One region of the Arthrobacter sp. PAMC 25486 genome, then DNA from elsewhere that is predicted to be linked to it. Evidence: riboswitches for the same ligand, from Rfam matches in the RefSeq annotation. Region 1 holds a riboswitch; the other holds the start of a gene.
The links. A riboswitch is a leader RNA that binds a small molecule or an ion and turns the genes downstream of it on or off. The one in region 1 is predicted to bind cyclic di-AMP.

Region 1 (7,937 bases):
CGCGAATGCTTCCATTGATTCCGTTTTCACGCGAGGAACCTTTGATGTCCTCATGGAGGGCCGGCCCAAGGGCCAAAGACTGGTGCCGCCCCGTTGCGGTTGCTGCTGAGGGTGTGGCGTCCAGGGTTTGTGAGCTAGGGCTGCATTCGACAACCACACATAAACCGTCCGGTCGATCCGAGGCGGTGCGTTGCTGCGGCTGCAGAATTCACTGAGTGGGTGTTCACATATGTCAGTCTGCTACGTAACAAAGCGAACCTGCAAGTAACATAAGCCCATAACGTCCACCATATGAGATTGTGGGCTATTTTGTGATGAAGCCGACCGTGTTGTTTTGCTCTCATATGGCGTGAGAAATTTGGAATACTCCGAATATATCCGCGATACACACCTAAGTCTTGGCAAAACATTCTGCACAAACTCCCATTTTGACCAAATAGTTCATCCGCGTCGGGAGCATGCCGGTAACGGTCCGGGCAAGTCGTTCCCGGCACCCAGCTTTCTACCAGAAAATGCCGCTAAGTAAACAAAGGTTTACCTAGCGGCATGCTCTTGTGGGCCGGAAGCTAGCCCGCCGTGCGGTGCAGCCCCTGCACCATGAAGGAGGGGCGCATGCTGCGGAACTGGTCGCGCAGCCTCACATTGTTGCGCCGGTTCATCATGACCAAGGCAATCAGGGCGGCAAGGACTGCCACCACGGCGCCCAGCCCCAGGGACCAGCGGGCGCCAAACTCGGTGGCGATCCAACCTACGAGCGGCGCCCCGATGGGCGTACCTCCCTGCAGCACCACCATGTACACCGCCAGCACCCGTCCACGCATGGCGGCGTCGGTGGTCAGCTGCACCGTGGTGTTGCAGGCATTCATGAACGTCAGCGATGCCAGGCCCACAGGAATCAGCGCCAAGGCGTAGAGCGCAAAGCTCGGCATGAAGGCGGCGATGGCAACGGTCACGCCAAAAGCGAGGGCGCCGCCCACGATGTACAGCATCCGCATGGTCTTGCGCCGCGCCGCCAGCAGCGCCGCCACCAGGGTCCCCACCGCCATGACCGAACCCAGCAGCCCGTACTCCCCGGGTCCCAAATGGAAAACGGTGGTTGCCATCAGGGCGTTGGTGATCTGAAAGTTCATCCCGAAGGTGCCCACCACGAACACCAGGACCATGATCATCAGCAGGTCCGGGCGCTGGCGGATATAGACCAGCCCCTCCCGAATCTGCCCCTTGGCCCGCGGCACGTGCACCGTCGGCACCAGCTCATGGGCACGCATCCGCCACAATGAAAGGATGACGGCAGCGAAGCTTGCCGCATTTATCAAAAACGCCGGCCCGGTACCCACCAGGGCGATGACAAGTCCGGCCACGCCGGGGCCGGCCAGGCGGGCCAGGTTGAAGGAGGCGCTATTAAGTGCGACGGCGTTCGGCACGTCTTCCTTGCCGACGACCTCCGAGACAAACGCCTGCCGGGACGGGGCATCAAAGGCGCTGGCCACGCCCAGCAGGAGCGCCAATACATACACGTGCCACAGTTGTACAGACCCGGTGACCACCAATATTCCCAACAAAAGCGCACAAAACCCCATACAGGTCTGCGTGACCAGCAGCAGCTTGCGCTTGTTGACCCTGTCCCCCAACAGGCCCGCATAGGGCCCAAGGAACACGATGGGCAGGAACTGCAGGCCGGTGACAATGCCGGCGGCCGTGCCTGAATTATTGGTCAAAACCGTCAGCACCAGCCAGTCTTGAGCCACGCGCTGCATCCAGGTGCCAATGTTGGACACCAGCGCACCCGTCACCCAGAGCCGGTAATTGCGGACCCGCAATGCGCGGAACATGGAATTCATCTAGGCGCTCATCTCCTGCAGAATCATGGCCGCCTCATGCAGGGTCGCTCGCTCCTGCGGGGTCAGGGCCGCCACCTGCTTCGCCAGCCAGGCCGTCCGCTTCGAGCGGGCACGCAGCAATGCTGCCGCGCCTGGCTCCGTGATCCGCACCAGCACCTGGCGCTTGTCCTGCGGGTTCTCTTCCCGGCCGACAAAGCCGGCCACATCCAACGCATTCACTATCCGGGTCATGGATGGCGCCTGGATCTGTTCCCGGGCGGCCAGCTGCCCCACCGTGAGCGGACTGGCCAAAATTCCGGCAAGCACCGAATACTGCCCCGGACTGATTTCGCGCGTTGCCGCCTCCGCCCGCAACCGCCTTGAGGTGCGCATGATCGCAACCCGCAACTCGGCCGCCAACGCCCCAACACCTATGGGCTTTCCGGTTTTGCGCCCACCCAGCCCCGAAGCAACGGGACCGTCGGCACGTGGCGAGGGGTCCGGCGTCGAACTTTCAGGGGAAAAATCAGTCATGGATGCTCAGCTGCCTCGAGGTATTTGGTTCCGTATCTTCAACTTTCATGGTAGATCGTTAGCATTGCTAAGTAAATGTCCGTTTGCTCACCCTGCTACAAAGGTCGTTACCAAAATGTGACACATGGTCTCGTTTCGGTTAAAGTGGAAAGAGTGCCGTCTGAACCAAGCGTGGTTCATGGCATTGATGGACGGCTCGCCGAGCTCTGCCGCCGCCCATTTCCATCGAGAAACATGGCAGAGACGGGGGACCCAATTTTTGCGGGCCTCCTCAATGTGGAGACCCTTGGGGTTAAGCCGGTGCAGTGATTTTCAAAGACTGCGGCGGCCGGATTCTCTAGTCCGTTCCCGACAGCTCACCTCGCAGGCGTAGAGAGGCTCCCTCATGTCTGCTGCTCCGCAGCGCGGCCGTCGCCGTGCCGAACCAGTCCGCCGCCCGTCGATTTTTGGGCACGCATCAGCCCGCACAGGCGCCCGCACCGCCGGGCACGCCGCCGCGGCACCCGCCTCTCCCGGCGCCACGGCCGTCAGTGCCACGGCCAAGTGCATGGCTGCACTGGCCGTCGTTGGCGCGCTCGTCGCCGCCGGCGGCGTCGCCGCGCAGATCGGCGCACCGTCCGGCCCCGACAGCCTGGCCAGCGTGGTCTCTGCCGCCGAGGCACCGGCAACCGTTCCGGGCGGTTCATCCCCGGCCGTTTCCGCCCCGCTTGACGCCGCCATCACCTTCCCGGGCGTGAACGTCACCTCGAGCGCCTCAGCAGCCCCGGTCCCCGTGAAGGCCGAGGCCGATGCCGTCAAGCCCGTGGCCGTTGACGATCCCGCCGGCGCCCAGGCCTACGCCGCCGGCCAGCTTGGCTCCTTCGGCTGGGGCGCCGACCAGATGAGCTGCCTGACCCAGCTCTGGCAGCGCGAATCCGAGTGGCTTACCTCGGCAGAAAACGTCTCCAGCGGCGCGTACGGCATTGCCCAGTCCCTGCCCGCCAGCAAAATGGAAAGCACCGGCAGCGACTGGTCCACCAACTATGAAACCCAGATCCGCTGGGGGCTCGGCTACATTCAGGGCCGCTACGGGTCACCCTGCGGCGCCTGGGGCCACTCGAACGCCGTGGGCTGGTACTGATTCCCATCGGCCTGCTGCCCATCCCCGGCGGCACCGTCGAGCTGCGTGATGCCCGCTCGGGCACGTCCCGCCTGGTCACGCTGGCCCCTTTGAGCTGGGCCGCACGCACATCACCGACGGCTTTGTGGCACCAGGTGATGGCCGACGGCGGGAGCCCGCCATCCGCCGTCGGCCTTCCTGCGCACCCGGTCACCTGGTTTCGGGCCGGCCGGTTTTGCAATGCGGCCTCCGGCCTGGCGGGGACGTCCGCACCAACGTACGGTTCGCTCGCGGAGATTGCGTGGACGGCGCTCAACGGCGTGCCGGGCCCGCAGCCGTTGGCCGGGAAACTGCCCCATGGTTTTGGCGTGTTCGCCAGGCTCGGCAAGGTCTGAAAATGGTGTTGGGACTATGCCGACACGGCACGTTATGGGGCCACCGAAGTCTGCTCGGGGCCGGCTGGGACGATCCGATCTGGAGCGCCCGGGCAGCAATGCGCAGGGGCAACGCGCCCGATGCAGTGCTGGCGGATGTGGGGTTCCGGGTTACGCACGGAGCTGTTGGATCGTCCGGTGCCGAGGATGGAACTGGGGGCGTTGGTTCGGCCGACGCGCAGGGCTGATCGCATGCGGCCGACCACGAAAAAGCCGCCGTTTGACGCAATTGCCATGGTTTGAACCATCGCAATTGCGTCAAACGGCGGCTTTTCCCACGAACTGTGGCACTGTGCCAGCCAGTGGACGAGTTGGTTAGTCCACCACGCCGTAGAGGCGGTCGCCGGCGTCGCCGAGGCCCGGGACAATGTAGGAGTTTTCATCCAGGCCCTCGTCGATCGCGGCCAGGACCACGTGGACGTTATCGCGCCCGCCGTGGGCCGCTTCCAGCTTCGCCAGGCCTTCCGGGGCGGCAAGCAGGCAGATGCAGGTGATGTCCGCGGCGCCGCGGTCAAAGAGGAACTTGAACGCCTCAATCAGGGTGGCCCCGGTGGCCAGCATGGGGTCCAGCACGTATACCTGCCGTCCGGTGAGATCTTCCGGCAGGCGTTCGGCATAGGTGATGGCCTCGAGGGTTTCCTCATTGCGGGCCATGCCCAGGAAGCCAACCTCGGCGGTGGGCAGCAGGCGGGTCATGCCCTCGAGCATGCCCAGGCCGGCGCGCAGGATCGGCACCACCAGGGGCGTGGGCTTGACCAGCCCGGTACCAATGGTGGACGTCACTGGCGTCTCAATATTCACCGGCTGGACCCGCACCCCGCGCGTGGCTTCATAGGCCAGCAGGGTCACCAATTCTTCGGTGAGCTGACGAAAAACGGGTGACGGTGTGTTCTTGTCTCGAAGGACCGTCAACTTGTGGGCAATAAGCGGATGATCCGCAACCAGTACGCGCATGAATAAAAGCTACCATTGAGCCGTGCCCAACACATCGAATTTTCGCCCGATCGAGACCACCACCACGGTTTTACATGCCCAATGGATGGGTCTTGCACTCGCTGAAGCCCAGCGTGCCCTGACAACGGCGGATGTGCCAATTGGCGCCGTCGTGCTTGGGCCCGACGGGGAAGTCCTGGGTTTGGGCCGCAATGAACGTGAGGCACACGGGGACCCGACGGCGCACGCCGAGATCGTGGCGATCCGCGAGGCGGCCACGAAACTGGGGTCGTGGCGGCTGGCCGGCTGCACGCTCGTGGTGACGCTGGAGCCGTGCACCATGTGTGCCGGGGCAATTGTCCTGGCGAGGGTGCCGCGGGTCGTTTTTGGGGCGTGGGATGAGAAAGCCGGCGCGGCGGGGTCGGTGTTTGATGTGCTGCGCGAGCGGCGCCTCAACCACTGGGTCGAGGTGTTTCCGGGCGTGCGCGAGGACGAATGCGCGGCGCTTTTGCGGGACTTTTTTACCAGCCACCGCCAATAGCTTCAACACCGCCGGCAGCTTCAGGGCTCTCAGGGCTCGATCGTGAGCGGCTTCGAGGGCAGCGTGCAGGAGGCCAGTTCGATGTCCGGCGCAGCATCGGCGCCCACACCGGGGTTACCCATCCGGTTGTTCCGTCCGGTGTCGTCGCACCAGTCGAGGTTCCACGGGTAGGCGTTCACCGCGCCTTGGCCGGGGACGGCAGAATCGGGGACCTTGACGGCGGCACTGAACCCTCCGGCGTCGTTCATGGGGGCCAGGGTATCCACTACTTTTTCACCCGAACCGTCGGTGATTTCCAGCAGGATCTGTGCGTCGGCGCCGTAGCGGGGGTCGCAGTCGGCGTCGTCGGCCTTGACGGTGAGGTTCCCGCCGGGCCGGATGGTGTCGGCGCTGATCGAGAACGGTGGCGGCATGCAGCCCGAGCCCTGAGGCGCCGCCCCGGGAGTCCCACCGCAGCCTCCCGTAGTGAGCACCGCTGCGGCAATGACCCCCGACAGCACCCAATTCAGTCCAGCCATTGCTTCTCCCCCTGTTTCACCGCGCCTTTTACCGCGCCGCTGCGTTGAGTGCGTCGATCCGTTTTTGCCGGCTCGACGCCGAATCCAGGCTGAAGGAGCGGAAATCGCCCAGATCCTCGCGAACCCATGATTCAATCTCTTCCACCTTATCGTTGACCGCCAGGGTGGGTGGCTCGAAAGTCCAGTGGGCCAGGCGTTCCTGACCGGGGTCGTACTGCCACAGCCCGATGATCCGGCCGCGGTCAACGATGGGGTGGTCGGGCAGGTCGGCCGTCAGGGCGAGTTTTTCCTTGCCGATGGCCAGGCCGCGGTCCTCCTCGGCGACGTGGTCCGCCGAGTTGCGGCGCAGCAGGAACAAGGAATCGGAGCCGGCGAGCAACTGGATCTGCTCCTCCTGGGGTGCCGTGAACGTTGCAGCCGCCTCGACGTCTTCCGGCAGCATCCACAGCCCGTCCGGATCGACGACTGTGGATTCCACCGCGTTGACGGCTGCGAGCGCCGCCTTGGTCTGCGCCACGGTGAAGGCCGTGAACCACTGGGTCTGCTTGAGTGTGGCGCCGCCGGTCCAGCGCAGGTAGTTCTCCATCAGTTTTGCCCGGGCCTGTTCCGGCGATTCCTCCGGGGCCGGCAGTCCCCAGGCCGTGTAGGCGTAGCGCTGCACGTCCAGCCGGCCGTTGAGGGGTACGCGGCGGATGCGGCCGTCGGCCTGCAACAGTCCCAGCGCTGTGGGGAGCGTGGTTGAGGCGCCCTTCTTCTTGCCTTCCTCGCCCAGGCTTCGCACGGCACTGCCCAACTTGTCTTTGAGTACTTTAGGGTCAAGCGGGAGCGTCGAATCCTGGAGCAATTCGAGCACCCGCTCCTCAAGGTCCTTGAGCTCTTGCCGGTCGACGCCGAGCTTGTCCAGCACCTTGGCGGTTGCTTCGGCCGCTCCCTGCCCAAGGGACAGTCCCCACGCGAAGTCGTCCGCGCCCAGGACATAGGTGCAGCCGCGCGCCGTCGGTAGTTCATGGATGCGCAGGGCCGCCATGTCGGCGTCGGCTTGTTCCCTGCGGATGCCAGCACGGGAGAAGAGTGTCAGGTAGGGGTTGGCGCCGCCGATGGAGCGTGCCCAGCCTGTTTTGCCGAGCACGTCGGCGGCGCTGCTGCCCGCCAGCGATCCGTCCAAGCCTTGTTTGTGCCAGCTCCAGGCACGCCGCGTTGCATTGTCCATGTGCCCATCTTGCACCCTTTCAACGGCGGCGGGGCCGCCCATTTTTGTTGTACGGCGTTGACCCGGTAAGGTTGACGCGTTGGTGACGTGTCCGAGCGGCCGAAGGTGCAACACTCGAAATGTTGTTCAGGTGTGAGCCTGACGTGGGTTCAAATCCCACCGTCACCGCCAAGTGGCAAGGCCCCTGCTTCCCTTTGTTTATAAGGAAAGTGGGGGTTTTGTTTTGCCCGGAATCAGGCTGGTGGCAACATTCTGCCCAGGTTTGAAATTGAAACCGGGGCAAACCCGCGAACCGCCCCAAAAGAAGATACGCCGTTCTCGCAGGCCCCCGTTCTGGCGGCGCTGACGGTGTTGCCAGTCCGTTGGTAGAGCTCAGCAGTCACCCGCGCGGCCTCATCTGCGGCAACTTGGCCGGAATTGGTAAGCTTAAACATCCGCCGATGCCTTCGGCGAGCATTTTTCGTTGTGCACCGCACCAGCGCGGCAGCAAAGCAACGTCGATCCCGGCCCGGATTCTCATGGCCGTTGAACAAAGGAAACCAGTGGGTACTCAAGCAAAAGCACAGTCCGCAGCACACGCCTCTGAAAGCACCAGCGGCGACATGGCCGGCAACATCATTGGCGGTGCGGCAGTGCTCATCGGCGTCGTGGGTTTTGGCCTCTTGATCTTTTTTGGCATGTAAGAACACAGCGCTTCGCAAAACGCCCATCGGAGTTTCCGGTGGGCGTTTTTTACGTTCCAGCCACATGAACCAGCCGCCTCCATATCCATCGGACACAGAAAACTCCCAGCAACCACCCAGCCTCCGCGGCGGCGGATGCCGGAGAATGGGAACATGTCCAGTTCT
Region 2 (7,937 bases), 520 kb from region 1:
GCCGCCGTGCGTCGTCGCCAGTAACGCATGATCTTGCTTCCATCCCCGGAAGCCGCCGTGAAGCAATTGCTGCGGAACGTGCAAATGCACCCTCAGGTATTTCCATGGCTCAGCTGCTGCGTGCCGGTGTTGCCAGCGGTGCCGGGCAAAAAGTTGGTGTAGCCATGGCTGCCACCGGCTTGGTCCTGGCCGTCACGCTGCCTTCCGTGCAGGGCGTTGACACCGTTCAAGCCGCCCCGGAAAAGGCCGCCGCCGTTGAGATAGTTGTCACGGCCGGCGCCGAGATCCCCATTACTTTTGCCGCACCCGCCGTCACCAGCGCGTTGAACCCTGACGGTCAGCTCAAGGAGACCCTGAAGGTCAACGCCTCCAACGTCACCCCCCAGGCTTCCAAGGGCACGCTCTCCGGGCCGTTGGAGAACCTGGTGACCAGCTCACCGTTCGGTGGACGCATCAACCCCATCACCGGCCAGATGGGCGAGCAGCACACAGGCCAGGACTTCGCCATTGCCTGCGGCAACCAGGTACTTGCTGCAGCAGGCGGCGTTGTGACGTTCGCCGGCTGGCACCAATACGGCGGAGGCAACCGCGTGGTCGTGGACCACGGCAACGGCCTCTCAACGTCCTACAACCACATGAGCAGCATTGATGTGAAGGTCGGCCAGGAACTCCAGCGCGGGGGCAATGTGGGCCTCAGTGGCACCACGGGAGCCTCCACCGGCTGCCACCTGCACTTTGAAGTCATCGTCAACGACGAGACCGTCGATCCCATGGGCTGGCTTTAATTCCTCCACAGGTCACTTTTAGTTACGACTTAGACACATGACCGTGACCGTAACGTGACATTGGGAAAAATCTGTTGTACCGTCGTAATCGCGCCAACTCGAATAAAGTTGGCGCCCACGAGTAGATTGCCTAGCTCTGCCACTGCTCATGGTCCGTTCGTATCAATCGTCTGGCAGGGGCGGGGGAACCAATAATCGGATCTTGCACCATGTGCAAAGTCCTTGGGGTGAAGCCGCGAAGCGTTTATACTCTCCAAGAGGAAACTCTTGCAGTGTGCCAACGTGGAGCGGCCGGGTGACTCCCATCCGAATCCGACAGCTTACCTCGCAGGCATTGGGAGAGGAAACCTTCTTGGCTTCAAATACTGTCCTCGGGCGCCATCGCGCCGAGGTTGTTAAGACCGGCACGATGTCCACCCTCACGAAGACCGTTAGCTTGAACATCGGTGGAGTTGGACGTCAGGCCGCTGTTATCGCAGCAGCATCTGGACTTGTATTGACATCCGGCATCGCAGCAAATGCAGCTACTCCCACCGTGGAGCGCGCATCTGACGGTGCAACTACGCTGAACCTGAACACGGAACTTGCTTCCGCCATCACGGCAGCATCCACGGTGAAGATTTCGTTCGCCACCCCCGCAATCACCTCCACCCCGGCTCCTGTTGTTGAGGCACCGGCAGTTGTAGAGGTCAAGAGCAACGATGTTGTAGCAGTAGCAGAAGCCCCGGCCGCACCGGCCGCCGCTCTGGAGGCTCCGGCAGCCGCCCCCGTGGCAGCCCCCGAAGCCCCGGTAGAAGCTCCCGCCGCACCCGCACCGGTTGTAGAAGTAGTTCCTGAAGCAGCTCCGGCTCCTGTTGCCCAGAGCGGAATTGGTGCAACCATCGCCAGCGCCGCCTTGGCACAGCTTGGTGTTGCCCAGGATTGCACCGCACTGGTCAGGAACTCCCTGTCGGCTGTTGGAATATCCAACCCAGGCTGGCCTGCTGACTTCCTGCACCTGGGCCGGACAGTATCCGCTGCCGAAGCCCAGCCCGGTGACTTGATTTACTACGCAGACGGTGGCGCGGGCCTTGCCCACATCGCTGTTTACATTGGCAACGGCCAGGCCGTACACGGTGGATGGGACGGCTTCACAACAGCCGTATTCTCCGCCAACGTCGGTTCAGGTCCCGTTTTCATTGCGATGGGTCACTAAAGAACATTTTTACCCAATGAACCCCGTCTACGGACGGGGTTCATTGTTTTAAGCAGCCCGTCCGCTGCTCGTGAGCTGCCGGGGATTCGACGGCTGTGGAGGCGCGTGCCGTGCGAGTGTGGAGGCGCGTCCGGCGCGTTGAGTCCGGCCATCCGCAAGTTCTGACACCGATCCCGCGGTCTGATCCCGCCAATCCCGGAATCCCGGGATCAGAAAGCGGGATCGGTGTCATTTTCGCCGGTGAACCGGGTTCGGCATCGGGAAAGGGCTCCCGCCCAGCGAATGGAGGGTCCAGCGTCGCTAATCCTCGGAACGCGCCCGCGATTCGGCGCCTGTAGCAGTTGCTGGCTCCCGCGTCTGAGCCGAACCGTCTTCGGCACCGTGCCCGTCTCCACGTTCATGCTCGGGTCGCAGAGGCTGGCGGTCGATGCTGGTTGCCAGCGGGATCTCTTTGACGAACAGCAGCAGGATGCCCGCCACGAGCAGCAGCGGCACCATATAGACGAAGATCGGTGTCAGGGCGTCGTTGTAGGCGCCGATGACAATGGTCCGCACCTGCTCGGGCAGTTGACGCACGATTTCAGGGGTGAGCGAATTGATGCCCCCGGTGCCTTGCCCGCCTCCGCTGCCGGCCATGCGTGTGGTGAGGATGTCGGCCAGGCGGTGTGCAAACAAGCTGCCCACGACGGCGGACCCCAGCGACGCGCCGATTTGCCGGAAGTAGTTGTTGGATGCCGTGGCCATGCCCACCTGTGAATTGGGGAACTGGTTTTGCACAATCAACACCAGGATCTGCATCGAGGTGCCCAGCCCGATGCCCATGATGGCCAGATAGGCGCAGATGACCCAGATCGGCATGGTGGGCGTCATGGTCGAGAGCAGCACCAACGCACCGGCCACGATGAACATGCCGGTGATGGGCAGCCACTTGTACCGGCCCGTCCTGCTGACCAGCTGTCCGGAGCCGATCGAGGTTACGAGCAGTCCTGCCATCATGGGGATCATGAGGAAGCCGGCCTGGGTGGCGTTGGCGCCGGTGACCATCTGCAGATAGGTGGGCAGGTAGGCGAGGGTGCCAAACATGGCGATGCCTGTGATCAGCCCGGCAGCAGTGGTCAGGTTGAAGTTGCGATCCTTGAACAGATGCAACGACATGATGGGGTGCGCGGCCTTGTGCTCCACCCAGACAAACAACAGCGCAGCCAGCACAGTGCCCACACCCATGCCAATGATCTGCGGGGAGTTCCAGTCGTACTTCGTCCCGCCCCAGGTGCTGACCAACACCAACAGCGTTGAGGTGATGCCCAGCAACGCCATGCCGGCCACATCCACGCGTGCCTTCACCCGCGGATGGGCAGGCAGCCGCAGGAAGAACACGGCCGAAATGATGGCCAGGATGCCCAGCGGAATGTTCATCCACAGCCCCCAGCGCCAGCCGATCCCGTCGGTGAACCAGCCGCCCAGCAGCGGTCCGGCCACCGACGACAGCGCAAACACGCCGCCCATGATGCCCATGTAGCGGCCACGTTCACGGGCCGGCACGACGTCGGCAATGATGGCCTGTGAGAGCAGCATCAAGCCGCCGCCGCCGAGCCCCTGGACACCGCGGCCAATGATCAGCCACGTCATGTCCTGGGCGAAACCACCAATGATCGATCCGAGAATGAACACCGAAATGGCGCCAATGAACAACCCCTTGCGGCCCATGAGGTCGCCCAACTTGCCATAGATGGGCAGCATGATGGTGGAGGCCAGAATATAGATCGTAATGACCCACAGCATCTCGTTTACGCCGTTCAGCTCGCCAACAATGGTGGGCAGCGCGGTGCTGAAAATGGTCTGGTCGAGCGAGGCGAGCAGCATGGTGAGCATGAGCCCGGCAAACACCAGCAGAATGCTTCGGCGGTCGCTCTCGGTGGGTGGGTGGACTGTTTGAGTGGTTGCGCTCATGACAAATTCCTAGCGCCGGATGGTTTGGAGGCGGCTGTGGGTTCGGTGATGAAGTACGACGGCGTGCTGCCGCAGGCTTGGCCATGCGGCGCCGGCTTGCGCCGGGGGCGCCTCAGCGACGCCGGAAATCAGTGTGTCAAGGCGGGCTTAAGGCCAGTGTTCGTTGGCGGTGATGCGCTTGATGAGCTCGGAGGCGGTGCGGACCAGAACTTCGCGGGAGTCGGTGAAATTTCCCGCCACCCACTTTTGCAGGGCAAAGCGCAGAGCGCCGGAGACCAGGGCCACGATCATGCGGGCCTCGTCCTCAAGGTCCGGGGTGGCCTGGATGCTGCGGCCGTCCCGGCGGAAGCGGTCCATAACGTAGCCCACAAAGAGGTCTTCCGTCTCGCTGATTCTGGCCTTTTCCTTGTCCAGGAGCTCCGGTGTCCGGTGGATGAGCTGGTGCCGGGCCTGGAACAATTCCAGGTTGCTTTCCGCCTCCACGAACGTCCCGGCGATCAAGTCGAACAGGCCGGCAAAAACGCTCGAGCCGCCGCCTGCCACGAACGCCTCGAGTACTTCCCGGCCGGGCAGCGGCTTGCGGGGGCTGATGTAAACGCCTTCCTTGCTGCCGAAATAGTTGAAGAAGGTGCGTGCAGAGACGTCGCTCGCGGCACAGATCAAGTCCACCGTGACGTTTTCATAGCCGTGCTCCAGGCCCAACTCGATAGCAGCGCGGCGGATGGCTAGGCGCGTGGCTGCGCGCTTTCTTTCCCGCAGGGTCTCGCCGGCTGGTGCGGGCGGGGCAGGCATGCCTGACGTTTCGGCGGCCGGTGTTGGCGGCAGGGCCGGTGTTGCCGGGGATGCGGTGACGCTCATTGCGGCTCCAAAGGGTGCAGCGTGTGCCGCATATTTCCTATCGGCACAAACACCAGCATAAGTTCACTTTCTGCAAATATGCAGTGAGTGCACAATTATTTTCCGGTGAACTGCCACCGCCGCTTCATCCAACGCCCCCACGGTCCTTCGCCGCTACGATGGGCACATGACTGAGCATGAACAGCCTCCCCTGCAGGCGCTGATCCTGGCCGGCGGCAAGTCCCGGCGCCTTGGCGGGGTGCCCAAGGCCGGGCTCATGGTGGAGGGCAGGACGCTGCTGGCCCGCACCGTGGATGCTGCGGCACGCGTGCTCGCCGGACAGCTGCAAATGGCGCAGACGCGCGCATCCCGGATGCCAACTGCCCAGGCGGCCACAGCGCAGGGCGGGGGAGGAGTGGAAGGGGGGATCGTCGTCGTGGGTCCCGTGGTCTGCATCGCAGAGTGGCTGGAAGGATCCGCGGCTCGCCAACACGCCACGGCGGTGCAGGAGGACCCGCCGTTTTCGGGCCCTGCGGCCGGCATCGCCGCCGGTCTTGAAGCGCTGGCGGCAACGGCTGGGTACGTGCTGGTCCTGGCATGCGACATGCCGCGGGCAGGGGAAGTGGCGCGGCTTTTGGTGGCGGAATTGGTCAATTGCGCGCCGGGGCAGGGCGTCATGGCGGTGGCCGACGGGCGCAAACAGCCCCTCGCAGCGATCTATCCGCTGGCGGAGCTGCGCAAAGAGGTGGCTGCGGCGCGGGCGGCACACCGGCTGGAGAATGCCTCGGTTTTCTCCTTGGTTGCTAGTGTGAACATGAAAGAATGTGCCGTGCCGTCCGGGCTGGCGGCCGACATTGACACCTGGGAGGACGCCCGCGCGCAGGGTATTGGCGCGGCGCCGACCACCGCGGAAGGACAGCAGTTGGAGAACCACGACGAGCTCTTGCAGGCATGGACGCAAAAGTTGCTGGCGGCATTCGAGCTGGCCGACCTTGACGTCGACATCCACGCGGTGCTGAACCTGGCAGGAGTGGCAGCCCACTCGATCGTGCGCCCCGCTGCACCGCTGACCACCTTTGTGGCCGGCATGGCCGCGGGCATGGCCGCGGGATCGGGCCAGACGGATGAGGCAACGGCCATGAAGGCCGCCCTGAGACTGGCGAAAAAGCTCTCCGCTGCAGAGGCCCCGGTGGCTGCAAGTGCGCCGGAGGGACCGGCTGCAAGTGCGCCAGCTGCTGCGGCGCCGGACGCCGCCGGCGAAGTTCCCGCCGCGGAATAATTCCTCCATGGCTGAACAGGAAAGCAGGCCTGCACCCGGGGTGCCTGGCGTAGTGCCCACCGCCGCGGAGGGGACAGCCGCGCCTGACTCGGCCGAAGCGCCAGCCGCGCCCGGCGCAGCTGGCGAGGTGTCCGGCGTCGTGCTTCCCCACACCTGGGAAGAAGCGCGCGAGATTGCCTGGGATGTGACGTCCCCGCTGCCCGCCCACACGGTTGCGCTGGGCACAGCGTTGGGGCGGATTCTCGCCGCCGACGTGCACTCGCTGCACGCCATGCCGCACTATGCGTCGTCGGCCATGGACGGGTGGGCCGTGGCCGGCAGCCCGCCGTGGATTCTGGCCGAGCCGGGCGCGCGGCTGGCCCCGGGGCAGGCGGTGCCGATCGTGACCGGCGGGCTGATTCCCACCGGTGCGAAGGCTGTTTTGCGCAGTGAATCGGGGCTGTTGTCAACGGATGCGGAAGGCCTGCCGGTTGTAGTCCTTGGCGGTGGCGCGCGCCCCGGCGAACCAAAAAACGGCCAGCACATCCGGCCTGGCGGCCAGGAAGCGTCGGCGCAGGAACTGCTGATCACGGCCGGCACCACCTTGAACCCGGCCCACATTTCCCTCGCGGCCCTGGGCGGGCACGACGAACTACCGGTATTGGGCCGGCCCGCCGTGAAGATTGTTTTGACGGGGGATGAAGTGGTTGCCCAGGGCATCCCCGATCCGGGGTTTGTGCGCGACGCCTTTTCGCCGCAGCTGGGCGCCGTGGTGGGCATGCTTGGCGGCGCTGTTGTGGGCCTGCAGCGGGCGGCGGACAACTTGGCCTCCATGCTCGACGCGCTGGCCGACGACGAGGATGATCCCGCCGACATCGTCATCACGACCGGGGCCACCGGGCATTCCACGGCCGATTTCCTGCGCGAGGCCATCCTGGCCTTGGACGGCACGTTCCATGTTCCGCACATCGCCATGCGGCCAGGACACCCCACGCTGCTGGCCGAACTGCCCGACGGCCGCTTCATTGTTGGCCTGCCCGGCAACCCGTTGGCGGCCATGGTGGGGCTGCTGACACTCGGCGCCCCGCTGCTGGCCAAGATGGGGAGCCTGCCGTGCCCGGAGGTCGGCGAGGTGGCGTGCGGTTCGCCCATCAAGGCGTACCACGGGCCCACGCGGCTCATGCCCTACCGCCTCGTCTACGGCCTGGCCTCGCCGTGCGCCCACACGGATTCGGCCATGATGCGCGGGCTCGCGTCGGCCGACGGCATCATGGTTGTCCCGCCGCACGGGGCAAAAATGGGTGAATCCCTGCCTGCAATTCCGCTGCCGTGGAACTGACGCCCCGGGTGGAGCTGGCGTTCACCTGCCCCGACGGGCGGGAACTGCAGGGCACGCTGTTTCAGGTGCCCGACGGCGTCGAACGGCTGGGCACGGTGGTCATCGGCTGCGCCACCGCCGTGAAGGCCAACTACTACCAGCGCTATGCCGCGTTTTTGGCCACCGCCGGATTCACCGCCATCACCTTCGACTACCGGGGGATCGGGGAGTCCCGGGGCGGATCATTGCGCGGGCAGACGATTCGCTGGTACGAGTGGGGCTCGCTGGACATCGACACGGTGCTCGCTTGGGCTTTTGCGCACGACGGCGGCCTGCCGGTGAATTTCGTGGGCCACAGCTTTGGCGGCTTCGGCGTGGGACTGGCCGAACGTGCAGATTCCCTGGGCCGGATCCTCACCGTCGGTGCCCAGCATGCGTATTGGCGCGACCTCACCCTCCGGCACCAGGCCGGACACTGGGGCCGGGCCGCACTCATGCTGCCGCTAATCCCGATTTTTGGATATTTCCCGGCGAAGCGGCTGGGCCTCATGGAGGACCTGCCCGCCGGCGTGGCCCTTGACTGGGCCCGTTCCC

Region 2: it holds a riboswitch for cyclic di-AMP, as region 1 does, so the genes downstream of both, art_RS17565 (NlpC/P60 family protein) here and art_RS23005 (transglycosylase) in region 1, are expected to answer to the same signal.

Annotation. Positions count from the first base shown of each region.
Region 1 covers NZ_CP007595.1:3,358,185-3,366,121, reverse strand. Annotated here, with positions in the region: gene art_RS15420 (MFS transporter) at 567-1,841, opposite strand; gene art_RS15415 (MarR family winged helix-turn-helix transcriptional regulator) at 1,842-2,354, opposite strand; cyclic di-AMP (ydaO/yuaA leader) riboswitch at 2,558-2,736, shown strand; gene art_RS23005 (transglycosylase) at 2,740-3,474, shown strand; gene art_RS21775 (hypothetical protein) at 3,564-3,848, shown strand; gene upp (uracil phosphoribosyltransferase) at 4,203-4,841, opposite strand; gene tadA (tRNA adenosine(34) deaminase TadA) at 4,864-5,361, shown strand; gene art_RS15390 (hypothetical protein) at 5,391-5,879, opposite strand; gene art_RS15385 (crosslink repair DNA glycosylase YcaQ family protein) at 5,908-7,089, opposite strand; tRNA gene art_RS15380 (tRNA-Ser) at 7,171-7,260, shown strand; gene art_RS22305 (hypothetical protein) at 7,632-7,772, shown strand; gene art_RS15375 (response regulator transcription factor) at 7,926-7,937, shown strand, end outside.
Region 2 covers NZ_CP007595.1:3,879,506-3,887,442, forward strand. Annotated here, with positions in the region: gene art_RS21260 (M23 family metallopeptidase) at 105-785, shown strand; cyclic di-AMP (ydaO/yuaA leader) riboswitch at 936-1,133, shown strand; gene art_RS17565 (NlpC/P60 family protein) at 1,195-1,980, shown strand; gene art_RS17570 (MDR family MFS transporter) at 2,281-3,930, opposite strand; gene art_RS21265 (TetR/AcrR family transcriptional regulator) at 4,078-4,788, opposite strand; gene art_RS17580 (NTP transferase domain-containing protein) at 4,955-6,046, shown strand; gene art_RS17585 (molybdopterin molybdotransferase MoeA) at 6,054-7,364, shown strand; gene art_RS17590 (alpha/beta fold hydrolase) at 7,355-7,937, shown strand, end outside.